Regions from separate parts of the Kocuria sp. BT304 genome, predicted to be linked through region 3. Evidence: riboswitches for the same ligand, from Rfam matches in the RefSeq annotation. Region 3 holds a riboswitch; each other region holds the start of a gene.
What was found. A riboswitch is a leader RNA that binds a small molecule or an ion and turns the genes downstream of it on or off. The one in region 3 is predicted to bind S-adenosylmethionine.
Positions count from the first base shown of each region.

Region 1 (10,216 bases), 610 kb from region 3:
TGTCCGTGAACACCTCCAGGCACATCAGACCCACCACCTCCGCGGAGCCGTAGATGTAGTCCTCCAGCGAGGCGTCGTCGTGCTCCGCAACCTCCAGGTCCGCCCGCATGGACGCGAAGAACGGCTCCGTGAGCTCCCGCCCGAACCCGTGGCGGCGGGCGACGTCCGCGAAGCCGTGCACCACCAGGTCCGTGGAGAACCCGGTCTCGAGCGCCCGGTCCACGGCGGCCTCGTACCCGTCCAGCGCCCGGCGCACCGCGCGGTCGTCCAGTCCGGCGGCGCGGGCGGTGCCGTCCACGATCTCGTCCGCAACCCGCACGAGCGCGTAGATCCCGGCGATGTCCCGGCGCACCGGCCCGGGCAGGGTGCGGCACGCGAGCGAGAAGGACGTGGAGTACTCGCCGATCACCACCCCGGAGGACGCCAGCGCCGTCCCGGTGTACAGGCGCAGCGGGGTGTGTGCGCGCTCGGCCGGAAGCTTCATGGGGGTCCTCACTACGAGTCTCGGTTCAGGACGTGGTGGCACAGCGCGTCGAGCTGCTCGCGCTGCGGGCCGGGCAGGGGCAGTCCGTCGAGCAGCTCGCGGGCCCGGTCCACGAGGTCCGTGGCCAGGTCCACAGCGGCCTCCCGCGCACCGGCCGCCGCGAGCGCCTCCCGGGCGCGCTCCACCGTGGTGGCACCCGCCGCGAGGTCCTCGAGCACGCGGCGGGCGTGCGGGGCCTGCATCCCGTGGGCGGTCAGCACCGTGGCCTTGCCCGACCGGAGGTCCGCGTCCACGGACTTGCCCGTGAGCGCCGGGTCCCCGAAGGTGCCCAGGACGTCGTCGACCACCTGGTAGCCCACACCCAGCAGTGCGCCCGCGTGCGCGAGCTGCTCCGACTCCTCCGCGGACGCCCCCGCGAGCAGGGACCCCGCCCGCAGCGGCGCCTCGAAGGAGTACGTGGCCGTCTTGAGCCGCTCCATGTCCAGGATGTCCTGCACACCGGGGTGCTCCGCGCCGAAGCGGTGCAGGGACAGCAACAGGTCGTCCAGCTCGCCGGCCGCCGAGGCGGTGACCGCCTCGAACACCACGTCGGCCACCGCGCGCGAGGTGGCGGGGTCCCCGGTGCACGTGCTCGCGAGGCGCAGCGCGCCCGCGAGCAGCAGGTCCCCGGCGAGGATCGCGGCGGACTCTCCCGCGTGCTCGGCCTCGTGGGCCGGCGCGCCCGCGGCGGCGGCGTCCCGGCGGAAGAGCTCGCCCACGGTCGGGCGGCCGCGCCGGCGCCAGTCACGGTCCACGACGTCGTCGTGGACGAGCAGCGCGGCATGGAGCATCTCGAACGACGCCGCCAGCCGCACGCACTGCGCGTCCGGCACCGAGGGCACGGCCCCACCGGCCGGTGCGGTGAAGGAGCGCCACGCAATCAGCGTCAGGCGGGGCCGGATGAGCTTGCCTCCCGCCAGCTGCTGGGCCGTGCGCTCCCACAGCACCGGGAAGCCCGGGCTCCGGGGAACACGGTGCGTCGGGGCGGCGAAGAACTCCTCCAGCTCCCGCGTGACCGCGGCGCGGAAGGCGCTCCACTCGGCGTCCTCGCGGGGCAGCGTGGAGCGGCTCCCGCCCTGCTCCTCGGCGCACGCGGAGGCGTTCGGCACGGCCCGGCTCATGAGGGCTCCCCGGGGGAGGCATCGGCGCGACCGGGACCCGTGGCGGGCGCACCGGCGCCTCTGCCCGGATCGGTGCCGCGCCCGGCCTCGGCGGATCCGTGGGCGTCGGAAGTGTCGGAGGCGTCCAGGGCGGGGCGCTCGCACAGGTCCGTGAGGTGGGTTTCCATGCGCGCGGCCGTGCCCGTGAGGAATTGCAGGACGGCCTGCCTGCCCCGCTCGTCCAGGGCCGCGAGCTCGGCCTCCACCATCTCGACCATGGGCATCACGTGCCGGGTGACCTCCGCCCTGGAGTGGTCCACGGCGCGCACGGTCATCCGGCGGCCGTCCGCGCGGTGGGGTTCACGCACCACGTGGCCCGCGCGGACCAGCCGGTCCACCATGGCGGTGGCAGAGGCCGTGGTGATGTGCAGGGCCCGCGCCAGGTCCGTGGGTCCCATGGGGTGGCGCATGAGCAGGGCCATGGCGGAGTAGTCGGTGTCCTTGAGACCCATGATCCGCCGCAGCTGGTACCCGATCTCGTGGTTCAGCGTGACCACCCGCCGCAGGGCGCGCGAGTGCGGTCCGGCAACCACGTGGGAGGAGGGCGCCCCGGACTCCGCGGCGCGCTCGTGCTCGGTGCCGTCCACTGCCCACCTCGCCTCACGCGTCCTGAGTTCTCCGGAAATCGACTCCCGAGTGCCCGCCTGCCGGGTACTTAGATCGTCTAGTTAGCATCATGCTGTACGTGCGCGTGGCGTGTCCAACCTCACGGGCCGTGTCGGGCGCGGGAGCGCTCGCACCGTTCAGGCGAGCTGGCGCAGCGCCCGCATGACCGACCCGCCGTACCCGCCGCCGAAACGCAGGGCGTGGACGAGCAGCGGCGGCAGCTGGTACCACGGCACCCGCTGCTGCCAGCCGTCGGCAAGGGGGTGGGCGTCGTCGTAGGCGGCAAAGCAGTCCCGTCCGAAACCGCCGAAGAGCTGCATCATGGCGAGGTCGTACTCGCGGTGGCCGTAGAACGAGGACGGGTCGATGAGCCAGTTGGCCCCCGCGGAGTCCACCACCCGGTTGCCCGCCCAGAGGTCCCCGTGCAGCAGGCTCGGGGGCTCGGGCGGCCCGGCGAGCTCGGCGGCGCGCGGTGCGAGCTCCGCGAGCACCCCGGTGGCGGCCGGGTCCAGGTTGCCCGCGTCCACCGCCGCGCGCAGCAGGGGCTCGATGCGCCGCTCCAGCAGGAAGTCCGCCCAGTCGTCGGTGGGGGTGAGGTCCGCCGTCATGGACCCGATGCGCTCGGGCAGCTGCGGGGAAAGCCACCCCACGTGCGGGGCCCGGGCACGGTGGATGCCCGCCAGGCCCACCCCCAGGCTCCGTTCGGTGGCGCGGGTGCGCTCTCCTTGGACCTCGTCGATCCACTCCAGCACGAGGGCGTCCTCGCTGACGTGCCGCACCGCGGGGATCCGCACCTCGTCCGGGGCCACGGCGCGCAGGGCCTCGAGCGCGGCGGCCTCGACCGGCAGCACGCCCTCGGGGGCGTAGCTCATGGTCTTGGCGAACAGGGGCCCGTCCGGGGTGTCCAAGCGGAACGCGTTGGCGCTGTCCCCTCCGCTCAGGGGATGCGCGGCGCTCACGCGCAGCTCGGTCACGAGATCCGGGGGAAGCTCATCCAGGTGTGCCATGGCTCATGTGTAGCACCGCCCTCCGACGGGCTGGGGCGCGCGGGCTCAGCGCACGTTCGCATCGAACAGGTGCCGCCCGGAGGTCTGCGCATTGCACTGCACGTCCGGTGCCCCGGAGCTCTTCTCCCCCGCGCTGGACCAGAAGCAGTGGTACCGGTCCGTCTCCTTGCCGCGGGCACCGGCGGGGCGCCCGGCGCTCTCCACCTCCTGGAGGATCGCGGTCGCCTCGGCGCAGTCCACACCCTCGAGCCCGCTGTACTCGTAGGACCCACCCCGGCACGCGCCGGTGCCCCCGGTGGGGGCCGCCGTCGCGGCGGGTGTGGCGCCCACGGGCCGCATGGTGAAGGAGGACAGCACGGGGAGGATCTCCTCGCGGAACCGGGGACTCTTCGAGAACGCGTCCGCCTCCGCCGCCATGTCCACCGAGGTGTTGATCCCGCCCTGCTGGGTGCCCTGGAAGGACACCATCGTGCCGTCCCCGCGGGAGATGTGACCGAACAGCCGGTCCGCCCCGGTGTTCGACGTGATGCCGTAGGCCACCAGCATGTTGGCCCCCGCGGACTGCCCGGGGTAGGGCCCCACGGCGATGCGCACGGGGTCACCGTGGGAGTCCAGCGCGCCGGGCAGGGTGCCGTGGGACGTGGTGCTCGTGGGTGTCACGGGGCTCGCGATCTGCCCGTCCGGCCGGATGGCCAGCATGAGCACGGTGGCGCCCTCGGCGTCCTTGAGGAGCCACGCCCTGGTCTCGGGCGTCGAGGCGTCCGGTGCGCCCACCGTCCATCCCTGCGGGTAGCGGAACCCGATGCTCCCGTCCGGCGTGGTGAAGCTCTGGGTCAGCTCGGCGGCCTGCGCCGCCTCCGGCGAGGGGCTGGGCCGCACACTCGTGGCGGACGGCGACGCCGCGGCGTCGCCCGAGCGACCCGGCGTCGCCCCGCTCGTGACCCCGGCCCCCGACGGCGCGGCGGACGAGGCCCCAGAAGAACCGTCCCCTCCCGACGGCGCCCCGCACGCCCCCAGGGCGAGCACGAGGGTGGCCACGGACAGGCAGCGCAGGGCGCGGGAGGTCGTCATGGTGACGAGTCTCACAGCTGGATCGCCTCCGGCCAAGTGCATTCGAAGACATGAAAACGTGTTGCGCGCCCAACCCCGCCCCCAGAACGGCCCACACCGGCCCCACGTGCGACGACACCCCGGGTTGCTAGGATGAGCGCACTGCCGGCCCGCGCATTCTCGTTCTCGTTCATGTCCTCCGGAGTCACCGCGAGTCGTCGCGGCACACCGTCCGCACCGTCTGCACCGCAAGGGATCCATGACACCGCTGCTGCGTCACCACCGACTGGAGAACGGCCTCTACCAGCTTTCCGCCGTGCTCGGCGTGTTCACCGCGTGCGTCTACACCGCGTCCTTCCTGTTCACGGACTGGTCCGTGCACGCGCCCTATGCCCCGTTCTTCCTGGCCGTCACCACCGGTTCGTTCACGCTGTGCGCGGTGACCGTGTCCCTCGTGCGGCTCTTCCACGAGGACCAGTGCCCGGGCCCGGAGGACTCCTCCGACCTGTTGGACACCGAGCGGATCGTACTCGGCTTCACGCGGGACCCGCACCACACCGGCAGCACCCGCGGCGCCCTCCCGCGCTGATCCCCCGCCCCGACCCACGACGCCGCACGGCCTCCTTTTGACACTCTCCCCGCCCGTGCTACTGTCGCAGCCAACAAAGGATCATGAGTCCCGGTGCAAAGCTCTGGCTAACCGGGCGGCAACCCTCCTGCTGTAGTGGGGTGCCCCAGATGACGATCCGGCCGTCACGCAACCGCGTGGCTGGCAAGTACGGCGCACGGAAATCGACCTCCGGCGTCCTACCGCCGGAGGTTTTCTCATATGTCCGCACCCCTGACCGCCGTCCACCAGGACCTCACCGCGGCGGGCGCCGCGCCCTCGGGCACGTCCTGGCTGGTGCGCCGGCCCCGCCGTTCCACGCTCGTCTCGTTCGAGGTGTTCCCCCCGCGCCCCACCACGGACCCGGACACCGTGTGGCGCAGCATCGACGCCATGGCCCAGGCCGGACCGGACTTCTTCTCGGTCACGCACGGACACTCGGGCGGGCGCGGTGTCTCCCGCGAGGCCCTGCGGCACCTGCGCCGGACCACCCGCACGCCCGTGATGGCGCACTTCACGTGCGGCGGCACGGACCGCGCCGGACTGGAACGCTCCGTGGAGCATCTGCTGGACGACGGCGTGCGGGACCTCCTCGCACTGCGCGGGGACCCGCCCCTGGGTGCGGGTGAGTGGGTGACCCCTCCCGGGGGGATCGGCCGGGCCTCGGAGCTGGTGCGGCTCATCCGCGACGTCGAGCGGCGTCGTTTCGGGGACGGCTTCCGCCCCGGCACCCGGCCGCTGTCCGTGTCGGTGGCGTGCTACCCCTCCCCCGCGCGCGGCCGCGACTTCGAGGCGGACCTGGCTTCCCTGTGGGAGAAGCAGGAGGCCGGCGCTGACTACGCGATCACGCAGGTGCTGTACGAGCCCGAGGACTACGCCGCGTTCCTCGAGCGGGCGCGCTCCGAGGGGATCCACATTCCCGTGGTGGCCGGCCTGATGCCGCTGACCAACCCGAAACGGTTGCAGCGGATGACGGAGATCACCGGTGTGCCCGTGCCCGAGCGGCTCACCCGGTTCCTCACCGCGGGTTCCCCGGACGAGCTGCGGCACCGGGGCACCGCCGCCACGTTGACCCTGATCGACGACCTCCTGGACCTCGGCTGCGCCGGCTTCCACCTGTACACCTTCAACCGCCCGGACGCGGCGCTGACCATCCTGGAGCACCTGCGCGTGCGGGACGCCGCCCGCGAGTACCGGGGCCGCAGCCCCGCGGCCTGACCCGGGCAGCGTCGGGCGCCCCGCCTACATCGGAGACGCCCCGGCAGGCCCGGTGCCCGGCACGGCATCGTCACCAACCCACCCGTCCCGCCGCGGACCCACCCGCGGTGCGGCTGCCCCACACCCTTTTCCACCCCGGACCGACCCTCGCAAGGAGAGATCATGACCGTCACGAACCCCGCCACCCTGCCCGCCGCCACGATCCTGGGCTATCCGCGCATCGGCCCGGACCGCGAGCTCAAGCGTGCGCTCGAAGCCCACTGGAAGGATCCCGCCCGGCACCCCGCGAGCACCGTGGTGGACACGCTCGGCGCCCTGCGCGAACGCACCACCCTGCGGCTGCGGGAGCTCGGGCTCGGCGCCGAGCACGCCATCCCGTCCGAGGGCTTCGCCGTGGACCACGTGCTGGACACGGCCCTGGCCCTCGGCGCGGTCCCGGCCCGTTTCACTGCGGACGGCTACTCCCCCGCCGCCCCGGACACCCCCGAGGGCATCGGCCTGCTCACCGCGCTGTCCCGGGGCACGGACCGGCTGGAGCCGCTGGAGATGACCAAGTGGTTCGACACCAACTACCACTACTACGTCCCGGAGATCGGCCCGGACACCCCCCTCAGCGCGCACCCGGAGAGCCTCGTGGCCCGCTACCTGGACACCCTCCGGCGCACCGGGGTGCGGACCCGCCCCGTGCTCGTGGGTCCGGTGACCCTGCTGATGCTCTCCCGCCCGGAGACCACCGACGACGCCCCCGTGGATCCGCTGGGCCGCCTGGAGGACGTGGTGGGTCTCTACGTGCGGATCCTCTCGGAGCTCGCCGCGGCCGGTGTGCAGTGGGTGCAGCTGGACGAGCCCGCTCTCGCCGCGGACGGCTGGGCGGTGGAGCGCACCGAGATCGTGGCCGCCGTGGAGTCCGCCTACCGCCGGCTCACGTTCCCGGCGGACCGCCCCGCCGCACTCGTGACCGTGGGCTACGGGGATGCCGGTGGGGACGCCCTGCTGGCCCTGGCCCGTACGGATGCGGAGGCCCTGGCCGTGGACCTGGACCGCGGGGACGTCCCCGGTGCCGAGGCGCTGCGGGCGTGGGGCGAGCGCCCGGTCGTGGCCGGCGTCGTGGGCGGTCGCACCGTGTGGCGCACGGACCTGGCGGGCGCCACGGACACCCTGGACCGGTTGCGCGCCGCGGCCCGCGGCCCCGTGGCGGTGGGCACGGCCACGCCGCTGCTGCACGTCCCGCACGACGTCACCCAGGAGACCGGGCTGGACCCGGACGTGCGCAGCTGGGTGGCGTTCGCTGACCAGAAGGTCACCGAGGTGGTCGAGCTCGCGCGCGGCGTCGAGCACGGCTGGGAGGCGATCACGCAGACCCTGGAGACGGACGCCCGGATCCGCGCGGCCCGCGCCGCCCACCCGGCCACGCACCGGCCCGAGGTCCGCGAGCGCACCGCCGCGGTGCGCGGCGAGGACCGCGTGCGGGCTTCCGCCGTCGAGCGCCGGGCGGCGCAGCACGAGCGGCTGCGGCTGCCGCTGCTGCCCACCACCACCATCGGCTCGTTCCCGCAGACCACCGAGATCCGTGCGACCCGCGCTGCCCACCGCGCCGGGCGCCTGGACGACGCCGCCTACACGGAGGCGATCCGGCGGGAGATCGCCCGCACGGTGCGCGCGCAGGAGGAGCTGGGCCTGGACGTGCTGGTGCACGGCGAGCCGGAGCGCAACGACATGGTGCAGTACTTCGCGGAGGCCCTGGACGGCTTCGCGACCACGCGTCACGGCTGGGTGCAGTCCTACGGCTCGCGGTGCACGCGCCCGTCCATCCTGTTTGGGGACGTCTCCCGGCCCGCGCCCATCACCGTGGACTGGACCGGGTACGCGGCGTCGCTCACGGACCGTCCTGTGAAGGGCATGCTCACGGGTCCGGTGACGATCCTCGCGTGGTCCTTCGTGCGGGACGACGCCCCCGCGGCGGAGGTCGCGGACCAGGTGGCGCTGGCTCTGCGGGACGAGATCACGGACCTCGAGGCCGCCGGGACCGCCGTGGTCCAGGTGGACGAGCCAGCGCTGCGGGAGCTGCTGCCGCTGCGCGAGGCGGACCGCCCGGCGTACCTGGAGTGGTCCGTGGGGTCGTTCCGGCTGGCCACCGGAGCCGCCGCCCCGGACACGCAGATCCACACGCACCTGTGCTACTCGGAGTTCGAGACGGTGCTGGACGCGATCGAGGGCCTGGACGCGGACGTCACCACCCTGGAGGCCTCCCGCTCCGGCTCGGGCATCGTGGACGGGCTCGCCGCCGCGGACTTCCCGCGGGACGTGGGTCCCGGCGTGTGGGACATCCACTCCCCGCGCGTGCCCACGTTCGAGGAGGTCGCCGGGCGCGTGCGCCACGCCGCGCACGCCATCGGTGCCGACCGCGTGTGGGTCAACCCGGACTGCGGTCTGAAGACCCGCGCCTGGCCCGAGACGCGGGCCGCCCTGGACCGTCTGGTGGCCGCCGCGGTCACGGTGCGCGGCGAGCTCGCCCGCGCGGACCGGGACGGCCAGGGCAACGACGCCGCCCGGGCCGTCCCGCCCGGCACCGCCCCTGCGGGGGCCGCGGCCACGCGCTGAGGCGCACGGCCCACCACCGGAGCACCACCCGCGCGGCTCCCGCACCGGGAGCCGCGCGGCACCGAGGAACGGAGAATGTTATGAGCGCCACCACGGCTGCCCCACCACTGGGGACGCCCATCATCCAGCCCATCCACCACAGCGCGGCCTACGCGTTCGACACCCTCGCGGACGCCCGCGCCGTGTTCGCGCAGCGGGCCGGTGGGTACACGTACGCGCGGACGGGCAACCCGAACGTCGCGGCCCTGGAGGCCGAGATCGCCCGGCGCGAGGGCGGAGCGGGTGCCGTGGCGGCGTCGTCGGGCCAGGCGGCCGTGGCGCTGGCCCTGCTCACGCTCACGGGACCGGCGCGGGACGCCCACGCCGTGGTGTCCTCACGGCTCTACGGCGGGTCCGTGGACCTGCTCACGGACACCCTCGAGGACACCGGGCTCGAGGTGAGCTTCGCGGATCCCCGCGATCCGCGCGAGTGGGAGGACGCCGTGCGGGAGGGCACGCGCGTGTTCTTCCTGGAGTCCATCGCCAACCCGCTCACCGAGCTGCCCGAGCTGGAGGCGATCGCCCAGATCGCCCACCGTCACGGGGCGGCCGTGGTGGTGGACAACACCGTGGCCACCCCGCACCTGTACACCCCCGGGGAGCACGGGGCGGACTTCGTGGTGCACTCGGCCACCAAGTACCTGGCCGGGCACGGCGGACCGCTGGGCGGGCTGCTCGTGGCCACCGGGAGCTTCGACCCCACCAAGGATCCCGCTCGGTGGCCGTGGCTGACCGAACCGCGCCACCGCTGGGGCGGACGCTCCGCCGTGGAGACCTACGGCGCCGAGCGCGCGGTGCTGGGGGTGGCGCGGTGCAAGTACCTCAACGACCTTGGCCCGTGCCTGGGTGCCACCACCGCGCACGAGATCCTGCAGGGCATGGCCACCCTGGGAGTGCGGGTGGAGCGGCAGTCGGCCACGGCCGAGAGCCTGGCTGCAACGCTCGCGGCCCATCCCGCCGTGGAACGGGTGCACCACCCGGCCTCCGCCACGGGCCGCCAGCGCGAGCTGCTGAGGCACGGCGGGTACCGGGGCGCCGGAGGGGTGTTCTCCGTGGACCTCGCGGGCACCCCCGCACAGGTCGAGGACGTGGTGGACTCCCTGCGGCTGATCCGTCTGGCCGCCAACATCGGCGACGTCCGGACGCTCGTGGCCCACCCCGCGAGCATGACCCACTGCCGACTCACCCCCGAGCAGTTCCGGGCCAGCGGCATCACGGAACGAACCCTGCGTTTCACCGTGGGTCTCGAGGACGAGGCGGAGCTCACCGCGGACCTGTTCCGGGCGCTCTCGGTGATTGCGGAGCCCGCCCCGGGGTGGGAGACCGCGGCTGGGCGGGGGACCGCGGTAGCGGCCCCCTGAGCTGCGAGTCGGTTCGCGCGGGCGACGGACTGTCCTCGAACGCG
Region 1 is NZ_CP030039.1:2,563,209-2,573,424, forward strand. Features, by position in the region: gene DNL27_RS11245 (squalene/phytoene synthase family protein) at 1-484, opposite strand, end outside; gene DNL27_RS11250 (polyprenyl synthetase family protein) at 496-1,644, opposite strand; gene DNL27_RS11255 (MarR family winged helix-turn-helix transcriptional regulator) at 1,641-2,270, opposite strand; gene DNL27_RS11260 (fructosamine kinase family protein) at 2,427-3,296, opposite strand; gene DNL27_RS11265 (hypothetical protein) at 3,342-4,367, opposite strand; gene DNL27_RS11270 (hypothetical protein) at 4,606-4,935, shown strand; SAM riboswitch class IV at 5,015-5,131, shown strand; gene DNL27_RS11275 (methylenetetrahydrofolate reductase) at 5,176-6,171, shown strand; gene metE (5-methyltetrahydropteroyltriglutamate--homocysteine S-methyltransferase) at 6,334-8,772, shown strand; gene DNL27_RS11285 (aminotransferase class V-fold PLP-dependent enzyme) at 8,853-10,172, shown strand.
Region 1: it holds a riboswitch for S-adenosylmethionine, as region 3 does, so the genes downstream of both, DNL27_RS11275 (methylenetetrahydrofolate reductase) here and DNL27_RS08675 (MetQ/NlpA family ABC transporter substrate-binding protein) in region 3, are expected to answer to the same signal.

Region 2 (10,216 bases), 1.2 Mb from region 3:
CCAGGACGGCCGCACGCACGCGGAAGGACGAACGGTGCGGATCCGGGTCCGGCCCGGCGATCGAGGCGGTGAACACGTACCCGGCCAGGAAGATGTGCGTGTGCACCACCGCGTGGCCGAGCGCTGAGGCGTGCATCCAGTGGAGCAGCCCAGTGGTGTAGAGCAGCCACAGCCCGCCCACGTTGAGCACGGCGGCCACCGCGGGGTGCATCACGCACCGGATCCACGGGAAGCGCAGCGCCCGCGTGACCCTCCGGGCCCCGGCCGTGGGCAGACCGCGCAGCAGCACCCGCACCGGGGCGCCCAGCACCAGGAGCAGCGGCCCGATCATCCCCACCAGCAGGTGCCCCACCATGTGCATCGTGAAGCTCGCGTGACCGGCGTGGGCCACGGGCCCCACCAGCCCGGCACCCACGCACGCCAGTCCCGCGAGGAAGCTGACCGGGCGCCAGGGGGCCACGCCGCGTCGCCCGCGCCCGGCCCACAGACGCCAGCAGTACGCCACTGCGGCGAGCAGCACGAGCGCGAGGACCAACCACTCGAAGAGCGGCCACGGGGCGGCCACTGCGGCGTCCGCGTGCCCAGCGGCACCGCCACCGTGCTGCCCGTGGTCCCCGTGCCCCTGCTCCCCCGCGCCCACCGCAGCCGCGAGAAGCCCCGGGGGCGCGGAGAGCGTCCGGAACCCGGGGAGGATCAGAGTCCCCGAGCCCATCACGCCGCCCGGTACGCCCGGGCGCCGCGCCGTATCACCAGGTACCCCACGAGCATGAGAACCACGGCCGTACCGTTCCACACCAGGTCGTACGGCAGCAGGTCCACGCCGTAGCGGATCTGGTGGATGCCCAGCAGCTTGTGGTCCACGATCCCGTCGAAGAGCTGGAAAGAGCCGGCGCCCAGGATCACCGCACCCACCCAGTGGAGCCAGCGCACCCCGCCACGACGGCGCACGTCGGCCAGCATGAACAGACCCCACACCGTGATGAACCATGCGAAGGCATGGAAGAAGCCGTCGGTCACGAGAGCGACCTCGTGCGTGGAGAGATCGTAGAAGTGGTGCCACTGCAGGCCCAGGTGGAAGATGAACAGGTCGATCATGGCCGCCGCAATCCCGCAGCCGAACAGGAACCCGGACAGCGCGGCCCGCTTCCGGGTGCGGGTGATGTCCGGGGTCGACGCCGCCCGGTCGGCCGTCCTCTCGCCCCTCACCGATCCTGCGGACGGCGCAGCGGGTGTGGATTCCGGATGTGCCATGTTCCCTCCCGGGTCGCGCGGTGGCCCGGGGTCGGACGCAGCGCGCGTGTCCCGAGCGTGAACCGCACCGCCGCCCGCCCTCGGACTGCTTGCCGTCATCAGCCTACTGATGTGTGCGCTCCGTGGCACGGGTCCCGCACCCGTAGCGGCCGACATGACGTGTCCGCCCGGACCTGCGGGGCCACCACCCCGCCCGGACCCGACCCTCCGCCCACGCCCCGGGCCACGAGAACGGGGTGCCCCGCTCTGGTGAGCGGGACACCCCGTAGGTCACGCGGCGCCGCTCAGCGGCACCGCCCGTCTCAGCGGCTCAGCAGCAGCGCCTCGCCCTGACCGCCGCCGCCGCACAGCGAGACCGCGGCCTTGCCGGAGCCGCGGCGCGCGAGCTCCATGGCCGTGTGCAGCGCCAGGCGGGCGCCGGAGGCCCCGATGGGGTGGCCCAGGGCGATCGCACCGCCGTGGATGTTGACCTTGTCCATGTCCACGCCGAGGTCCCGGACGGACTGCACGGAGACCGCGGCAAACGCCTCGTTGATCTCGATGAGGTCCAGCTCGTCCGCGGTCCACCCGGCACGGGACAGCGCGTGCTCGATCGCGCGCGAGGGCTGGGAGTGCAGGGACGTGTCCGGCCCGGCCACCTGCCCGGGCTTCCCCACCACGGCGAGCCAGTCCAGGCCGTGCTCCTGCGCGTAGCCGCGCGTGGTCAGCACCATGGCAGCCGCGCCGTCGGAGATCGGGGAGGAGTTGCCCGCGGTGATGGTGCCGTCCTTGGTGAAGGCGGCCCGGAGCTTACCGAGCCCCTCGGCCGTGGAGTCCGGGCGCACGCCCTGGTCCTCGGACACCGTCACCGGATCGCCCTTGCGCTGCGGGATCTCGATCGGCGCGATCTCGTCCGCGAACACACCGTTCTGCTGCGCCCTGCCCGCGAGCTGGTGGCTGCGGGCGGCCACCTCGTCCTGCTCCTCGCGGGAGATGGAGCGGTCCGTGTTGCCGGTCTCGGTCAGCTCGCCCATGGGGATCTGCAGCTCCACGTCCACCAGACCGTCGTGCGACAGGGAGTCGGCGAGGGTCATGTCCCCGTAGGACTTCCCCTTGCGAGCGCCCAGCGCCAGGTGCGGGGCGTTGGTCATGGACTCCATGCCCCCGGCCACGACGACGTCCGCCTCGCCCGCGCGGATCATCCGGGCCGCCTCGGTCACGGCCACCAGCCCGGACAGGCACACCTTGTTCAGGCTCATGGCGGGCACGGTCATGGGGAGCCCCGCGGCCACGGCGGCCTGCTTGGCGGGGTTCTGCCCGCCGCCGGCCTGCACCACGTTGCCCATGTAGACGTAGTCCACGTCCTCCGGTGCCACACCCGCGCGCTGGAGGGCGTGCTTGATGGCGTGCGCGCCCAGGTCCACGGCGCTCTGGGACGCGAGGGCCCCCAGCAGCTTGCCCTGCGGGGTACGCGCCCCGCTGACGATCACGATGTCGTTGGCGTTCTCTGTCACTGTTCCTCCTGAACGGGTACGGAATCGGGGGTCACGTCCACGAGATCCACCCGGTAGTTCGCTTCGGTCTTCTCGGCCACCTCTGCCTCGGTCACGCCGGGGGCCAGGGTGCGCAGCACCAGTCCGGCCTCCTCCACGTCGAACACGCACAGGTCCGTGATGATGCGGTCCACCACGCCCACACCGGTGAGCGGGAGGTCGCACTCGTGCTTGAGCTTCGCGGAGCCGTCCTTGGCCACGTGCTCGGTGAGCACCAGCACGCGAGGGGTTCCGGCCACGAGGTCCATGGCGCCGCCCATGCCCTTGACCATCTTGCCCGGGATCATCCAGTTGGCCAGGTCCCCGGTCTCGGAGACCTGCATGGCGCCCAGGATGGCCATCTTCACGTGCCCGCCGCGGATCATCCCGAAGGACGTGGCGGAGTCGAAGATCGCTGCCCCCGGCTGCAGGGTGATGGTCTGCTTGCCGGCGTTGATGAGGTCCGGATCCTCGTCCCCCTCGTACGGGAACGGACCCATGCCCAGCACGCCGTTCTCGGACTGCAGCACCACGCTCACGCCCGGCGGCAGGTTGTTGGCCACGAGCGTGGGGATGCCGATCCCCAGGTTCACGTAGTCGCCGTCGGCCAGTTCCGACGCCGCGATGGCCGCCATCTCGTCGCGTGTCCAGCTCATGCCGCTCCTCCTTCGACGCCGCCCGCGCCCGGCCGCGGCCGGGTGGTGCGCTGCTCGATCTCCTTGGGCGCCCCCGAGTACTGCACCACGTGCTGCACATACACCCCCGGGGTCACGATGTGGTCCGGGTCCAGCTCACCGGGGGCCACGATCTCCTCGACCTCCGCGAAGGTGACCTTCCCGGACGCCGCGCACACCGGGTTGAAGTTCCGGGACGTGCGCCGGTACACCAGGTTGCCGTCGGTGTCCCCGCGCCACGCGTGCACCAGGGCCACGTCCGCCACGATCCCGCGCTCCTGCACGTACGTGCGGCCGTCGAACTCCGCGGTGGGCTTGCCCTCCGCCACGGGTGTGCCCACACCGGTGGCCGTGTAGAACGCGGGGATCCCCGCACCGCCGGCGCGCAGCCGTTCCGCGAGCGTGCCCTGGGGGTTGAACTCCACCTCGAGCTCACCCTCCAGGAACTGGCGCGCGAACTCCCTGTTCTCCCCCACGTACGAGGCCAGCACCCGGGAGACCTGACGGTTCTCGAGCAGCACGCCCAGGCCCTTGCCGTCCACGCCCATGTTGTTGGAGACCACCGTGAGGTCCGTGACCCCGCTGTCCCGCACCGCCTCGATGAGGTCCCGCGGGATCCCGGAGAGTCCGAAACCGCCCACCGCGAGCGTCATCCCGTCCCGCAGGGTCTCCGCCAGCAGCCCGGCGACGTCCTCTCTGACCTTGGACATGCCCACCCTTTCGCGTTGCCTGCACATGTGATCCGCATCTCAGCGTAGACGGTCCGCGTCCCGGCTGCCGAAAGCGTGGCACGGCAGGCGCGCGGGCGGCGTCGTCTCAGGAGGCGGTCCAGCCGCCGTCCATCGCGTAGGAGGAGCCCGTGACCATCCCGGCGGACGGGCCCGCGAGGAACGCGATCAGCTCCGCAACCTCCTCGGGCTCCACGAGGCGCTTGATGGCCGACTCGGTGAGCATGATCTTCTCGACCACCTGCTCCTCCGGGATGCCGTGCGTGGCCGCCTGGTCCTTGATCTGCTTGTCCACCAGCGGGGTGCGCACGTAGCTGGGGTTCACGCAGTTGCTCGTGACGCCGTGCGGCGCGCCCTCCAGGGCCACCGCCTTGGACAGCCCCTCCAGGCCGTGCTTGGCGGCCACGTACGCGGCCTTGTACGGCGAGGCCCGCAGCCCGTGCACCGAGGACACGTTGACGATCCGGCCCCAGCCCTGCTCGTACATGTGCGGCAGGGCCGCGCGGATCAGCAGGAACGGGGACTCCAGCATGAGCGTGAGGATCCGGTGCAGGTCCGCAGGATCGACGTCCTGGACGGGCGAGACCTTCTGGATGCCCGCGTTGTTGACCAGCACGTCCACGTCCAGGCGCAGCCGCGCCAGCGCGGCGGTGTCCGTGAGGTCCACAGCCCAGGCTTCACCGCCCACCTCGTCCGCGAGACGCGCGGCGGCGTCGTGGTCGATGTCCGCGACCACCACGTGCGCACCGCGCGCGGCGAGCGCCCGGACGGCCGCCGCACCGATGCCGCTGGCACCTCCGGTGACGAGTGCCTTCTTCTCCTGCAGGGACTGTTCGGTCATGCGCGGACTCCTCGGGGACGGCGGCCTGGTTCCCGGACGGTGGCCCGGGTCACTCCAGGGTACGCAGGCCCGTGATTCGCCCGGCCACCCGTGCGTGAGGTTGGATGGGCGGACACCCGGTGAGGGGTGCCCATCCAGAGCGGCTCAGAGATCTGGCTCGATCACGCCGCAGCAACCGGATCACACCCGGTGCTAATGCCAGAACCGATGGAAAGGATCAGCACAGCCATGCCCTTGAACACCGATCGCATCCAGACCACCCACGTGGGGTCCCTCCCCCGCACGCCGCAGTTGCTCGAGGCCAACAACCGCTTCCAGGCCGGGGAGATCGACCTGGCGCAGTTGGGTGAGGCGCTGGACACCGGGGTGATCGACGTCGTGCGCAAGCAGTGGGAGATCGGCCTGGACATCGTCAATGACGGCGAGTACGGCCACACCACGTCCGGCGCCGTGGATTACGGGGCCTGGTGGAACTACTCGTTCCACCGCCTGGGCGGGCTGACCCCCACGGACGAGGACCGCTGGCAGACGGCGGAGACGCTGCGCTCGTCGCCGGGCAACATCGTGCTCACGAGCTTCCCGGACCGCCGCGACCGCTCCAAGTTCCGGGAGGCCTACGAGGATCCCACGGCCGGGGTCCTGGCCCACCGCGCAAGCGTGTCCCAGCCGAAGATCACGGGCCCGCTGACCTACACGGGTCAGGAAGCCGTGGCCGGTGACATCCGCCGGATCAAGGAGGCCATGGCCGAGACCGGGGCCACGCAGGGGTTCGTGGCAGCGCTGTCCCCCGGCTCGTGCGCGCGCGTGAAGAACGAGTACTACGCGAGCGACGAGGAACTGGTCTACGCGTGCGCGGACGCGATGCGCGAGGAGTACAAGGCCATCACGGACGCCGGGTTGATCGTGCAGATCGACGACCCCTCGATCGCCGAGTCCTGGGACCAGATCAACCCCGAGCCCACAGTGGAGGACTACCTGGCCTTCACCCAGCTGCGCGTGGACGCCCTGAACTACGCGCTGCGCGACCTGCCCGAGGAGCAGATCCGCTTCCACCTGTGCTGGGGTTCGTGGCACGGCCCGCACACCACCGACCTCGAGTTCAAGTACCTCGTGGACCTCATGCTCACCATCCGCGCGCAGGGCTACAGCTTCGAGGCGTCCAGCCCGCGCCACGGCCACGAGTGGAAGGTGTGGACGGACCACCAGCTGCCCGAGGGCAAGGTGGTCTACCCCGGTTTCGTCTCCCACTCGACCAACGTGGTGGAGCACCCCGAGCTCGTGGCGGACCGGATCGAGCAGTACGCGTCCGTGGTGGGCAAGGAGAACGTGATCGCCTCCACGGACTGCGGTCTGGGCGGGCGGCTGCACCCGCAGATCGCGCTGGCCAAGCTCGAGTCCCTCGTGGAGGGTGCGCGGATCGCCTCGCAGCGCCTCTTCTGAGCCCCGCCCCCGGCTCCACCCCGGGCACGACGACGCCGCACGCGCACTCCGCGGGCCCGGCACCCACCGCGGGGGCCGGGCCCGCGGCATCGAGGGGCTTCCCCGTGACCCGCGTAACATATACGATTTGATACACGACGCGGGTGACGCGCTTCACATGCACCCCTACACTCACGTCAAGACCAATCGGTCGGTAAATGCGCCGGCCCCGCCACTGGCACCCCACGGACTCCGGTCCGACGATCCTGGAGACCCCACATGGCATCCACCACCGCAGCGCCCGCGCAGGGCCACACCATGTCACGAGAAGAGCGCAAGGTCCTTGCGGGCACCCTCGTGGGCACCACCATCGAGTGGTACGACTTCTTCATCTATGCCCAGGCCGCCGCGTTCATCCTGGCCGCGCACTTCTTCAACCCGCTCGGGGCGGAGAACGCGCAGCTCGCGCAGGTTGTCTCGTGGGCCTCCCTGGGCATCAGCTTCCTGTTCCGCCCACTGGGTGCGATCGTGGCGGGGCACATCGGCGACCGCTTCGGCCGCAAGGTCACGCTTGTGATGACCCTGTTCGGCATGGGCGCGGCCACCACGTTGATCGGCCTGCTGCCCACCTACGAGAAGATCGGCATTGCCGCTCCGATCCTGCTGGTGCTGCTGCGCATCCTGCAGGGCTTCTCCGCCGGCGGTGAGTGGGGCGGCGCGGCCCTGATGTCCGTGGAGCACGCCCCCGTGAACAAGCGCGGACTCTTCGGCGCGTACCCGCAGATCGGCGTGCCGATCGGCATGCTCATGGCCACCCTGTTCATGTTCGGCCTGAGCACGGGGCTGACGCCCCAGCAGTTCGAGTCCTGGGGCTGGCGCGTGCCGTTCCTGTTCTCCATCGTGCTGATCTTCGTGGGCTGGCTCATCCGCCGCTCGGTGGACGAGTCCCCGGTGTTCCTGGAGATGCAGCAGCGCGCCAAGGAGTCCTCCGCGCCCCTCGGCCAGCTCTTCCGCAAGAACCCCCGCGAGGTCCTGCTCGCCGCGCTGATCTTCGCCGGCAACAACGCCGCGGGCTACCTGGTGATCGCGTTCTTCGCCTCCTACGGCACGAAGGTCCTGCACATGTCCCGGCCGGAGACCCTGGTCGCCTCCCTGGTGGGCGGCATCGGCTGGCTCATCTTCACCATGCTGGGCGGCTGGATGTCGGACAAGGTGGGACGCAGGCGCACGTTCATGATCGGCTACGGCATCATCATTGTGTGGGCCATCCCCATGTGGTGGCTGCTCAACACGGCCTCCCTGCCGCTGTTCGCCCTGGCCATCTTCATCCTCACCATCGGACTGGGCCCCTCCTACGGCCCCCAGTCCGCCATGTACGCGGAGATGTTCCCGGCCCGCGTGCGCTACTCGGGCGTCTCCATCGGCTACGCCCTCGGCTCCATCATCGGCGGCGCCTTCGCCCCCATGATCGCCGAGCTGCTGCTGGGGCGCACCGGGCAGGCCTGGACCATCGGCCTGTACATCGCCGCCCTGTCCCTGGTCTCCTTCATCGCCGTGTGCTTCGTGCGCAGCTCGGACCAGGGCAAGGACCTCCACGTGGCCGAGGTGCATGAGGAGTACGTCAAGTCCCACCCGGACGAGGTCGTCCCGCCGGTGGCCGGAGAGCCCGAGGGCGGCGCGGTGGCCGGCACCACCCGCCACTGACCCGCCCTCCCGCACCGACCGGTCGGCGGGACTCGGGGGCCGACCGGTCGGGGCACGGGCCCGGCATCCCCTCGGATGCCGGGCCGTGCGCGTGCCGACGGCAGCGTCGTCCATTGACGCAGCTCACACGATCGGCAAAAATTGCAGAGTACAAATCCAGGAACCACGCCAAGGAGACACCATGTCCGAGATGCCGCAAGCCTTCCTCGTCGGGGGAGCCCGCACCCCTGTGGGCCGTTACGGCGGGGCGCTGTCCTCCGTGCGTCCGGACGATCTCGCCGCCCTGTGCATCCGCTCCGTGGTGGAGGACTCCGGGATCGACCCCTCCCTCGTGGACGAGGTGATCCTGGGCAACGCCAACGGCGCGGGTGAGGAGAACCGCAACGTGGCCCGCATGGCGTGGCTGCTCAACGGCTACCCGGACACCGTTCCCGGGATCACGGTCAACCGGCTGTGCGCCTCGGGCATGTCCGCGATCACGATCGCCTCGCAGATGGTCAAGTCGGGTGCCGCGGACATCGTGGTGGCCGGCGGCGTGGAGTCCATGTCCCGCGCTCCGTGGGTCATGGAGAAGCCCGCCACCGCGTTCGCCAAGCCCGGCGAGGTCTACGACACCTCGATCGGCTGGCGCTTCCCCAACCCCGCGTTCCTGGACGGCCCGCTCTCCCGGGACGGCAAGATGACCTACTCCATGCCGGAGACCGCGGAGGAGGTCGCCCGCGTGGACGGCATCTCCCGCGAGGACGCGGACGAGTTCGCCGCGCAGTCCCACGAGAAGGCGCTCGCGGCCATCGCGGCGGGGCACTTCACGGACGAGATCGTCCCCGTGGAGGTCAGGGGCCGCAAGGGTGCGGTCACCGTGGTGGACACGGACGAGGGCCCCCGCGAGGGCTCCACCATCGAGGTGCTCGCCAAGCTGCGCCCGGTGGTCAAGGGCGGTTCCGTGGTCACCGCCGGCAACTCGTCCTCCCTCAACGACGGCGCCTCGGCCGTGATCGTGGCCAGCGAGCGCGCCGTGACCAAGTACGGTCTCACCGCCCGGGCCCGCGTGGTGGACGGCGCCTCCGCCGGTCTCGCCCCCGAGATCATGGGCCTGGGCCCGGTGCCCGCGTCCGAGAAGGTGCTCGAGCGCGCCGGCTGGTCCGTGGGGGACCTCGGCTCCGTGGAGATCAACGAGGCCTTCGCCACGCAGTCCCTCGGCTCCATCCGCCGCCTCGGCCTGGATCCCGAGATCGTCAACCGGGACGGCGGCGCCATCGCCCTCGGCCACCCGCTGGGCTCCTCCGGCTCGCGCATCGCGATCACGCTGATGGGCCGCATGGAGCGCGAGCGCACCGCCAAGGGCCTGGCCACCATGTGCATCGGCGTGGGTCAGGGCGCCGCCCTGCTGATCGAGCGGGTGTGATCCGGCCGTGACGGACACGAACCCCACGCACGACGACGCCGCACGCGAGCACCGCGCGGACGGCACCGCCGCGGCGTCGTCCTCCGCGAACGGGAGCGCGGCGGGCACCGCCACCGGCGGCTCCCCCTCGGCAGCCACCCCGGAGGGCCGGACCCCGGCCGGAACCCCCGCGTGGGCCGCGGACTTCGAGGCGCTGCGCGTGAGCCAGCGCCCGGACCGCCTGCACGTGGCCCTGGACCGCCCGGACGTGCGCAACGCGATCGACCAGGTCATGGTGGACGAGCTGCACACGGTGTGCGCGCACCTGGAGCGTGAGCCGAAGATCATGGTGCTCAGCGGCACCCGCGTGAACGGGAAAGGGATCTTCGCCTCCGGTGCGGACATCGCCCAGCTGCGCGAGCGGCGTCGTGAGGACGCCCTGCGCGGGGTGAACTCGCAGATCTTTGACCGGATCGCCAAGCTGCCCATGCCCGTGGTCGCGGCCCTGGACGGGTACGCCCTGGGCGGCGGCGCGGAGCTCGCGTGGGCCGCGGACTTCCGGATCGGCACGCCGCGTCTGAAGGTGGGCCAGCCGGAGACCGGGCTCGGCATCATCGCCGCGGCGGGAGCCCTGTGGCGGCTCAAGGAGCTCGCCGGGGAGGCCCTGGCCAAGGACATCCTGATGGCCGGGCGGATCCTCTCCG
Region 2 is NZ_CP030039.1:395,327-405,542, reverse strand. Features, by position in the region: gene DNL27_RS01830 (cytochrome c oxidase assembly protein) at 1-712, opposite strand, end outside; gene DNL27_RS01825 (DUF2243 domain-containing protein) at 712-1,251, opposite strand; gene DNL27_RS01820 (acetyl-CoA C-acetyltransferase) at 1,554-2,744, opposite strand; gene DNL27_RS01815 (CoA transferase subunit B) at 2,741-3,418, opposite strand; gene DNL27_RS01810 (CoA transferase subunit A) at 3,415-4,146, opposite strand; gene DNL27_RS01805 (3-hydroxybutyrate dehydrogenase) at 4,253-5,005, opposite strand; SAM riboswitch class I at 5,133-5,219, shown strand; gene DNL27_RS01800 (cobalamin-independent methionine synthase II family protein) at 5,234-6,445, shown strand; gene DNL27_RS01795 (MFS transporter) at 6,704-8,128, shown strand; gene DNL27_RS01790 (thiolase family protein) at 8,310-9,533, shown strand; gene DNL27_RS01785 (enoyl-CoA hydratase/isomerase family protein) at 9,541-10,216, shown strand, end outside.
Region 2: it holds a riboswitch for S-adenosylmethionine, as region 3 does, so the genes downstream of both, DNL27_RS01800 (cobalamin-independent methionine synthase II family protein) here and DNL27_RS08675 (MetQ/NlpA family ABC transporter substrate-binding protein) in region 3, are expected to answer to the same signal.

Region 3 (10,216 bases):
GGAGCGGAGGCGCTGTCCATGGCGCTCGTGCTCGCCGTGACCCTCGTGGTGGTGTGGCGGGCGTTCGGCCCGCGCCGGGGCATGATGCTGTCCATGATGGGCTCGGTGTTCGCCCTCGTCTGGGCGTCCTTCCTGCTCTCCACCGCGGTGCTGCTGTACCACTCGCCGGACGGGCCCCAGAAGGTCCTGACGGTGATCCTGCTGGCCGTCAGCTCGGACACGTTCGGCTACGCCGTGGGAGTCGTGTGGGGCAAGCACCCCATGGCACCCAGGATCTCCCCGAAGAAGTCCTGGGAGGGCTTCGCCGGCTCCGTGGGCGGCGCAGTGGTCGTGGGCGTCCTGTGCGCCACCCTGCTGCTCGGCATCCCGTGGTGGCAGGGCGCGGTGCTGGCCGTGGCGATCGTGGCGGTGGCCACGGTGGGGGACTTCTCTGAGTCCATGATCAAGCGCGAGATCGGCATCAAGGACATGGGCACCCTGCTGCCCGGCCACGGCGGGGTGATGGACCGCATCGACTCCATCCTGTTCGCGGTGATCACCGGGTACGTGATCTTCGAGCTGTTCACCGCGCTGGCATGACACACCGGTGGGCCCCGCGTCCGCCACGGGACCGGTCACCGCACGTGGCCGGTCCCGTTCCCGTTCCGAAAGGGCACGCATGACTTCTCAGGACAGTTTCCCCCGCTGCGGCGACCGCGAGTGGGGCTACGACCCCGCCCAGGTGGCCGACTTCTTGGACCGGGTGGACGCCGTGCTGCGCTCCGGCCCGGCCGACGACGCCGCCCGCGCGCCCGGATCTCCCGGCGCGGGTCCGCGCCCGGACGGTCCGCTCACGGGCAGCCGCCAGGTCCGCGAGCGCGTGTTCGACCGGGTGCGCGGCGGCCTCGAGCCTGCGGCGGTGGATGCCCGGCTGGACGCGCTGGAGGACGAGGTCTTCGACGTGGAGCACCGGGCGTTCGTGGCCGAGCACGGGGTGCAGCGCTGGAACGAGCACGTGGAGTGGCTCGGCGCGCTGCTGCTCGGCAGGCTCAACAGGCCCCGCTCCGAGCGGTTCCGCCGACCCGCGAAGCACCGCACCCCGGGCTACTCCGCCGCGGACGTGGACGTGCTGTGCGACCGGTTGATGGAGCAGCTGCGTGGATCCGCGGACGTGGACTCCGCGATGCTGCGCTCGGCGGCGTTCCGCCCGGCGCAGGGGCAGCGGTGCTACGAGGAGCAGCAGGTGGACGCGTTCCTGGACCGGGCCGTGGAGTTCGTGCTCGCCCTGCAGACCCCGTCCCGCCCGTGAGCCCACTGTGTATACATAGAACGGCCTGACGGAGGGATCCAGCCAGCTGCAGCCCGTCATATTCAGGATTTATAGGCAGTGGACCGCTCACCTCTTGTGCCTTTGGATACACAGCCCCTAGTGTGGTGATCATCACACTAGGAGGCACACATGGCGTCATCGTCCTCTGCCGATCCCAACGGGTCCCCTGCGACCCCCGGCATCGACTTCCCCGCGGTCCAGCGCTCGGAGCAGTTCCAGCGCCTGCGCAGGACCCACCGATCCTTCGTCTTCCCCCTGGCCGTGGCGTTCCTGGTCTGGTACCTGCTCTACGTGGTGCTGGCCATCTACGCCCCGGGCTTCATGTCCACCAGGGTGCTCGGCAACATCAACCTGGGCCTGATCCTCGGCCTGCTGCAGTTCGTCACCACCTTCGGCATCACCGCGGCGTACGTCGCGTTCGCCAACCGCTCCCTCGACCCGCAGGCCACGGCGCTGCGCGAGGAGCTGGAGGCTTCCCAGATCCACCGGCCCGACACCCACGAGGAGGTCCGGCCATGATCGCCGTTCCCACCGTCTCCCTGCCCGCGGTGCACCTCGCGGAGACGTCCTCCGCCACGGTGGGCAACCCCGCGATCAACATCTCCATCTTCCTGGGCTTCGTGCTCGTGACTCTCGTGGTGGTGATCCGCGCCTCGAAGTCCACCGCCACCGCGGCGGACTACTACGCGGGCGGCCGCTCGTTCTCCGGGACCCAGAACGGCCTGGCCATCGCCGGCGACTACCTCTCGGCGGCGTCCTTCCTGGGCATCGTGGGGGCCATTGCCCTGCAGGGCTACGACGGGTTCCTGTACTCCATCGGCTTCTTCGTGGCGTGGCTCGTGGCGCTGCTGCTGATTGCCGAGCCGCTGCGCAACACCGGCAAGTTCACCATGGCGGACGTGCTGTCCTTCCGGCTGCGGCAGCGCCCGGTGCGCGTGGCCGCGTCCATCTCCACCCTGGCGGTGACCTTCTTCTACCTGCTCGCGCAGATGGCCGGGGCGGGTGCCCTGGTGTCCCTGCTGCTGGGCATCAGCTCCAAGGCGGGCCAGTCGCTCGTGATCGTGATCGTGGGCGTCATCATGATCGTCTACGTGCTCGTGGGCGGGATGAAGGGCACCACGTGGGTGCAGATCATCAAGGCGTGCCTGCTGGTCACGGGCGTGGCCGTGATGACCGTGTGGATCCTCGCGATGTTCGGGTTCAACCTCTCGTCCATCATGGGTGCCGCGGTGGAGACCAACAACAACCCTGCGATGCTCGAGCCCGGACTGAAGTACGGCGTGAGCGAGATCTCCAAGCTGGACTTCATCTCGCTGGGCCTCGCGCTCGTGCTCGGCGCGGCGGGGCTGCCCCACGTGCTCATGCGCTTCTACACGGTGCCCACAGCCAAAGAGGCCCGCAAGTCCGTGGTCTGGGCGATCACCCTGATCGGCCTGTTCTACCTGTTCACCCTGGTGCTGGGCTTCGGTGCGGCCGCGCTGATCGGCGCGGAGCGCATCAAGGGCGCCCCCGGCGGGGTGAACTCGGCGGCGCCGCTGCTTGCGTACGAGCTGGGCGGTTCCGTGCTCATGGGGCTGATCGCGGCCGTGGCGTTCGCCACCATCCTGGCCGTGGTTGCCGGGCTGGCCATCACGGCGTCGGCGTCCTTCGCGCACGACATCTACACGTCCGTGATCAAGAAGGGGAACTCGGACCCCCGCCAGGAGCTGCGCGTGGCCAAGACCACCGTGGTGGTCATCGGTGTGATCTCGATCGCCGGCGGCATCGGGGCTCAGGGCCAGAACGTGGCGTTCCTGGTGGCGCTGGCCTTCGCGGTGGCGGCCTCTGCCAACCTGCCCACCATCCTGTACTCCCTGTACTGGAAGGGCTTCACCACCCGCGGGGCGGTGCTGTCCATGTACGGCGGGCTGATCCTGTCCGTGGTGCTGATCGTCTTCTCGCCGGTGATGTCCGGATCGGAGACCTCCATGATCCCCGGTGCGGACTTCGCCATCTACCCGCTGTCCAACCCGGGCATCATCTCGATCCCGGCGTCCTTCCTGCTGGGCTTCCTGGGCTCGGTCACGGAACGCCGCCGCGAGGACCCGGTCAAGCAGTCCGAGATGGAGGTGCGCTCGCTCACAGGTGTGGGTGCAGAGACGGCGGTCTCGCACTGATCCGGCGGCCCGTGTCCCCACTGTGGCGCGACATCATGCGGTGGGAACTCATTAGTCCTCCAAACTGGTAGTACACTGTACGACGGTTCGCTGACCAGAGCGACTGCGGGTCACCGCATGCTTGAGCAACGAAAACTTGAGGTGGAGAACATGGGCATTTTTAGCTGGATCATCCTCGGCCTGATCGCTGGCGCTCTCGCCAAGCTGATCCTGCCGGGCAAGCAGGGTGGTGGGATCATCGTCACCATCATCCTGGGCATCGTGGGCGCGTTCCTCGGTGGCTGGCTGGGCTCCTTCATCCCGGGCCTGCACGCCGGTATCGACAAGATCAGCATCGGCACCATCATCACGTCCGTGATCGGCGCGATCATCGTGCTGCTGATCTACGGCTTGGTGGTCAACCGCCGCCGCTGAACCCAGCGGTCCTGAGGACCACTGCACAAGGGCGTCACCTACGGGTGGCGCCCTTGTCGCATGTCCGAGCGGGTGCCGCCCGTCAAGGGGAGGCCTCGGGCCAGGTTCGGGAGGGCTCCGGGGCGCGCCGCGCCATACTGGAACCATGACTTCCCCACGGACCATGACCCCCGATCTCGACCGCGCCACGAGTGCCGCGCCCCGGCGGCTGGTGATCCTGGGCTCCACGGGGTCCATCGGCACGCAGGCGCTCGACGTCGTGGAACGGGCCGCGGACCTCGCACGGCCGGAGTCGGACGCCCAGCACCCGCCGTTCGAGGTCCTCGCGCTGGCGGCGGGCGCGGGCAACCTGGAGCTGCTCGCGCGGCAGGCCGTGCGCTTCCGCGTGGCCGCGGTGGGCACGAGCGGCACCGCGGACGACGCCGCGCGGCTGGGTGAGCTGCTCGCGGACGCCGCGCGGGCGGCGTCGTCACCGGTGCCCGAGGTGCTGCACGGCGAGCGCGCCGCCACGGAGCTCGCCGCGTGGGACGGCGCCGACCTGGTGCTCAACGGCATCACCGGCAGCATCGGGCTCGCGCCCACCCTGGCCGCGCTGGGGGCGGGGCACCGGGTGGCGCTGGCCAACAAGGAGTCGCTGATCGCGGGCGGTCCGCTCGTCACGGCGGCCGCTGCGGGCACGGGCCTCACGAACGCTCTGATCCCCGTGGACTCCGAGCACTCCGCGATCGCGCAGGCGCTGCGCTCGGGCACGGCGGCGGAGGTGGAGCGCCTCGTGCTCACGGCCTCGGGAGGCCCGTTCCGGGGGATGAGCCGCGCGCAGCTTGCGCACGTGACGCCGGAGCAGGCGCTGCGCCACCCCACGTGGGACATGGGTGCCATGGTCACCACCAACTCCGCCACCATGGTCAACAAGGCGCTCGAGGTGCTCGAGGCGTCCCTGCTGTTCGACGTGCCCCTCGACCGGATCGACGTGACCGTGCACCCGCAGTCGGTGGTGCACTCGATGGTCCAGTTCGTGGACGGCTCCACCCTGGCCCAGGCCTCGCCCCCGGACATGCGGCTGCCCATCGCCCTGGGCCTCGCGTGGCCGCACCGCGTCCCGGGGGCCGCCGCGGCGTGCGACTGGACCCGTGCCGCCGAGTGGACGTTCGAGCCGCTCGACGCCGAAGCGTTCCCCGCGGTCGAGCTCATGAAGCACGCGGGGGCCCTCGGAGGCACGTGGCCCGCGGTCTTCAACGCCGCGAACGAGCAGGCGGTCCACGCGTTCCACCGCGGCGCGCTCGGCTTCCTCCAGATCGTGGAGCTCGTGGCGAGCGTGGTGGACGAGCACACCGGTGTGCGCGAGCCCTTCCTCGAGGACGTGTTGGAGGCCGAGCGGTGGGCCCGCGCCCGGGCCGACGAGCGGATCGCCCGGGGATAGTGCCGACTGGGCCCTGCCCGAGGCCACGAGGCCGGGCCGGGCCGAGGTGGCGGCACCGGACGATGGGAGCGCGGTGCGGGGCGGCGCGACGGTCGGGGCGGCGTCGTCCGGGCTGCCGGTGGGAGACCGCGGCTCCACCACCCGCGGTGAGCCCAGGGGAGTGGTGCGATGGGGCCGGGACGGTGCCCGCGTCGGGGAGGGGGCCCACGGCGTGCTAGGCTCGTGGGCGGATGACGAGTTCCGGCGCGTAGCTCTGGCTGGCCGGACGGCAACCCTCTCCCGTAGCGGGGTGCCCCAGATGACCATCCGGCCGCGGTTCGAACCGATCACGGCAAGTGCGGTTTCTCTTCAAATGGCACGTGTCTGATCCTTGCCCTCATCCAGGTGGGACCGCTCGCTCCGCGCGACCGGACCCCGACCCTGGAAAGGCACGATCGTGCGAAGCAAACGACTGCTCCCCGTAGTACTGGCCACCACCCTGGGCCTGACCCTCACCGCGTGCGGCGGCGGCTCCGAAAACACCGACCCTACCGCCGACGGCAAGATCACCATCGGCATCGTGGGTGCCACGCCCGTCCAGGACGCGTTCAAAGAGGTGGCCGCGAAGAACGACGTGTCCGTTGAGTTCGTGGACTTCAGCGACTACAGCCAGCCGAACCCCGCCCTGAAGAGCGGGGACATCGACATGAACTGGTTCCAGCACATCGCCTACCTCGCGGACTACAACAACAGCTCCGGTGACACCATCACGCCCGTGGGCTCCACGTCCATCTTCCCGCTGGGGCTGTACTCCAAGACCGCGAAGTCCGTGTCCGAGCTCAAGCAGGGGGACGAGATCGCCGTCCCCAACGACTCGATCAACCTCTCGCGCTCCCTGAACCTGCTCCAGCAGCAGGGCCTGGTCTCCTTCACCAAGGACACGATCGCACCCACCGAGCAGGACATCGACAAGGAGAAGTCCAAGGTCACGGTCCGCCCGGTCTCCGCCGAGCAGACTGTGCTGTCCATGGACTCCGTGGCCGGCTCCGTGGTGAACAACGACTTCCTGGACCGCGCGAACCTCGACCCGAAGAACGCCCTCGCCCAGGACGACCCCACGGCGGACAGCGCCAAGGTCTACGACAACCTCTTCGCCGCGACCGAGGCGAACGCGGACAACGAGACGCTGAAGAAGGTCGCGGGCTTCTACTACGACGACAAGGTCCAGGAGGCCGAGAAGAAGGAGACCAAGGGCACCGCGGTTCCCACCCGGGTGGACCAGCAGGAGCTCAAGGACCTGCTGGCCCGCTACTCCACCGACCTCAAGGAGCAGAGCAAGTGAGCCCAGCCTCCACGGCGGACGCACTGGTCAGATTCAAGGACGTCAGCAAGGTCTTCACCACCGGGTCCCGGCGGCGAGCCCGCACGGTGACCGCGGTGGACTCCGTGAACCTGGAGATCCGCCGCGGTGAGGTCTTCGCGGTGATCGGGTACTCCGGGGCCGGCAAGTCCACCCTTGTGCGGCTCATCAACGGCCTGGAACCGGTGACCTCCGGGTCCCTGGAAGTGGCGGGGCAGCGCGTGAACGGCCGCTCCGAGACCCAGCTGGCACCCGTCCGGCGGGACATCGGCATGATCTTCCAGCAGTTCAACCTGTTCACCTCGCGCACCGTGGCGGGCAACATCGAGTACCCGCTCAGGCGCGCTGGGTGGAAGGCGGAGGACCGGCAGGCCCGCGTGGCCGAGCTGCTCGAGTTCGTGGGCCTCACCGAGCGCGCGGGCAACTACCCCGAGCAGCTCTCGGGCGGGCAGAAGCAGCGCGTGGGCATTGCGCGCGCGCTCGCCACCAGCCCCGAGCTGCTGCTCGCGGACGAGTCCACGTCCGCCCTGGACCCCGAGACCACGCAGGAGGTGCTCGGGCTGCTGCGCCGCGTCAACCGCGAGCTCGGGATCACCATCGTGCTGATCACCCACGAGATGGACGTGGTGCGTGCCGTCGCGGACCGCGTGGCCGTGATGGACGGCGGGCGCGTCGTCGAGACCGGGACCACCGCGGAGGTTTTCGCGCACCCGCAGGCGGAGACCACCCGCAGGTTCGTGTCCTCCGTGATGCGCACCGTGCCCCGGGAGGACGAGCTCGCGAAGCTCCGCTCCGAGCACCCGGGCCGCCTCGTGCTCGTGGACGTCGCGGACCGCAACAGGATCGGGACGGCGCTGTCCGAGGCCGCGCGCGACGGCGTGAGCTTCGAGATCGCCTTCGGCGGGATCTCCATCCTGCAGTCACACACGTTCGGAACGCTCACGCTGTCCCTCGACGGACCCGAGGACGCCGTGTCCCGGGCCGTCGAGGCGCTGCGGGCGGTCACCACGGTCCAGGAGGTGTCCGAGTAATGAACTGGTCGACTCTCGGCCCGCAGTTGCTGCAGGCAACCGGGCAGACGCTGTACATGGTCACCGTGACCCTCGTCCTCGCCGGACTCATCGGCCTGGCCGTGGGCGTGGGGCTCTACGTGACCCGCCGGGGCAACATCCTGCAGAACGGCGTGGTGTTCACCGTGCTGAACCTGCTGGTGAACTTCGTGCGCCCCATCCCGTTCATCATCCTGCTGGCCGCCCTCGGCAAGGTCACGGAGGAGGTCGTCGGGTCCCGCCTGGGGCCCAACGCGGCGATCTTCGCCATGACCATCGGCGCCACCTTCGCGGTGGCACGGATCGTCGAGCAGAACCTCATGACGGTGGATCCGGGGGTGGTCGAGGCCGCCCGCTCCATGGGGGTGTCACGCTGGCGGATCATCACCACGGTGATCCTCCCCGAGGCCCTCGGCCCCCTGGTGCTGGGCTACACGTTCCTGGTGATCGGCATCACGGACATGTCGGCCATGGCTGGCGCGATCGGTGCCGGCGGACTGGGCGACTTCGCGCTGCGCCTGGGCTACCAGCGGTTCAACGACGAGGTCACGTGGGCCGCGGTGATCGTGATCATCGTGCTGGTCCAGCTCGTGCAGTTCTTCGGCAACTGGCTCGCGCGCCGGATCATGCGCCGCTGAGCGCCCGCGCCGAGCACCCCCGCCGCCCCCGGGCACGCACCCGCGTGCCGGGGGCGGCGTCGTGCTCCCGGCGTCCCGCCGGCGTCAGCGGCGTCGGAGGAGTGGGGCACAATGGGGGGAGCAACGTTCGCGGGGCGCGCGTCTCGGGCCCCGCAGGTCGATTCCCCTGGAGGAAACACGTGACCTCGGTCAACCTCGGCATGCCCGCAGCACCCCAGCCCGTCCTGTCCCCGCGGCGCAAGACCCGCCAGATCCGGGTGGGCTCGGTGGGAGTGGGATCCGACTCACCCATCAGCGTGCAGTCGATGACCACCACCCCCACCACCGACATCAACGCCACGCTGCAGCAGATCGCGGAGCTCAACGCCGCGGGCTGCGACATCGTGCGCGTGGCGTGCCCGTCCCAGGACGACGCCGACGCCCTGCCGATCATCGCCAAGAAGTCCCCGATCCCGGTGATCGCGGACATCCACTTCCAGCCCAAGTACGTCTACGCCGCGATCGACGCCGGGTGCGCCGGCGTGCGCGTGAACCCGGGCAACATCCGCAAGTTCGACGACCAGATCGAGGGCATCTCCCGCGCCGCGGAGGCGGCCGGGGTGTCCATCCGGATCGGCGTGAACGCGGGTTCCCTGGACAAGCGGCTGCTCGAGAAGTACGGCAAGGCCACCCCGGAGGCCCTCATGGAGTCCGCCGTGTGGGAGGCCTCCCTGTTCGAGCAGCACGACTTCCACGACTTCAAGATCTCGGTCAAGCACAACGACCCCGTCACCATGGTCCGGGCCTACCAGCTGCTCGCCGAGCGCGGGGACTGGCCCCTGCACCTGGGGGTCACCGAGGCCGGCCCCGCGCTGCAGGGCACAGTCAAGTCCGCCACGGCCTTCGGGATCCTGCTGTCCCAGGGGATCGGGGACACCATCCGCGTGTCCCTCTCCGCCCCTCCGGTGGAGGAGGTCAAGGTGGGCAACCAGATCCTGCAGTCCCTCGGACTGCGCCCGCGCAAGCTCGAGATCGTCTCGTGCCCGTCCTGCGGGCGCGCCCAGGTGGACGTGTACAAGCTCGCGGAGGAGGTCAACGAGGGGCTCGCGCACCTCACCGTGCCGCTGCGCGTGGCCGTGATGGGCTGCGTGGTCAACGGTCCGGGGGAGGCCCGCGAGGCGGACCTCGGCGTGGCCTCGGGCAACGGCAAGGGTCAGATCTTCGTGCGGGGAGAGGTCATCAAGACCGTCCCCGAGGACCAGATCGTGGAGACCCTGCTCGCCCAGGCCAACGAGATGGCCGAGAGCATGGAGCTGGACGAGAACGGTCAGCCCGTGGAGGGCGCTCCGGTCGTGACCGCCGGGTGATCCTGCGCCGCACCGCGCGGGCGCTCGCACCCGCCGCCGTGGATCCCGCGGCACTGGACCGGCTCCTGGCGCGGGACCCCGTGTCCTCGGTGTTCGTGGCGTCGCACGTGCAGCGGGTCCGAGCCTCGGGAGGGCGCCCGCCCGTCTACGGGGTCGCGGATGCTGCCGGAGCCCTGGTGGGGGCGTGCTGGGCGGGCACCAACGTGGTGCCCGTGGCCCTGGACGCGCGCGGCACGGACCTCGTGGCGGACGCCCTGGCCCGCGGGGGTCCGCGCTTCGCCTCCTTCTTCGGACCAGCGGAACCTGTGCTCGGGCTATGGCAGCGGCTGCGGGACACGTGGCCCGCCCCGTTCGACGTGCGCCCCGTCCAGCCGCTGCTGGTCATGGACCGGGACCCGGACCCCGCACTGCTCACCGGCCCGGCCGGCACCGTCCGGTGGGGCACGGAGGCGGACGCGGATCGGGTGGTCCCGGCGGCCGCCGCGATGTTCACCGAGGAAGTGGGATACTCGCCGCTGACGAGCGGCGGTCACGGCTACCGCCAG
Region 3 is NZ_CP030039.1:1,956,298-1,966,513, reverse strand. Features, by position in the region: gene DNL27_RS08705 (phosphatidate cytidylyltransferase) at 1-579, shown strand, start outside; gene DNL27_RS08700 (hypothetical protein) at 659-1,288, shown strand; gene DNL27_RS08695 (DUF485 domain-containing protein) at 1,439-1,828, shown strand; gene DNL27_RS08690 (cation acetate symporter) at 1,825-3,465, shown strand; gene DNL27_RS08685 (GlsB/YeaQ/YmgE family stress response membrane protein) at 3,583-3,879, shown strand; gene dxr (1-deoxy-D-xylulose-5-phosphate reductoisomerase) at 4,025-5,299, shown strand; SAM riboswitch class IV at 5,529-5,643, shown strand; gene DNL27_RS08675 (MetQ/NlpA family ABC transporter substrate-binding protein) at 5,736-6,620, shown strand; gene DNL27_RS08670 (methionine ABC transporter ATP-binding protein) at 6,617-7,669, shown strand; gene DNL27_RS08665 (methionine ABC transporter permease) at 7,669-8,325, shown strand; gene ispG (flavodoxin-dependent (E)-4-hydroxy-3-methylbut-2-enyl-diphosphate synthase) at 8,505-9,671, shown strand; gene DNL27_RS08655 (DUF4081 domain-containing GNAT family N-acetyltransferase) at 9,668-10,216, shown strand, end outside.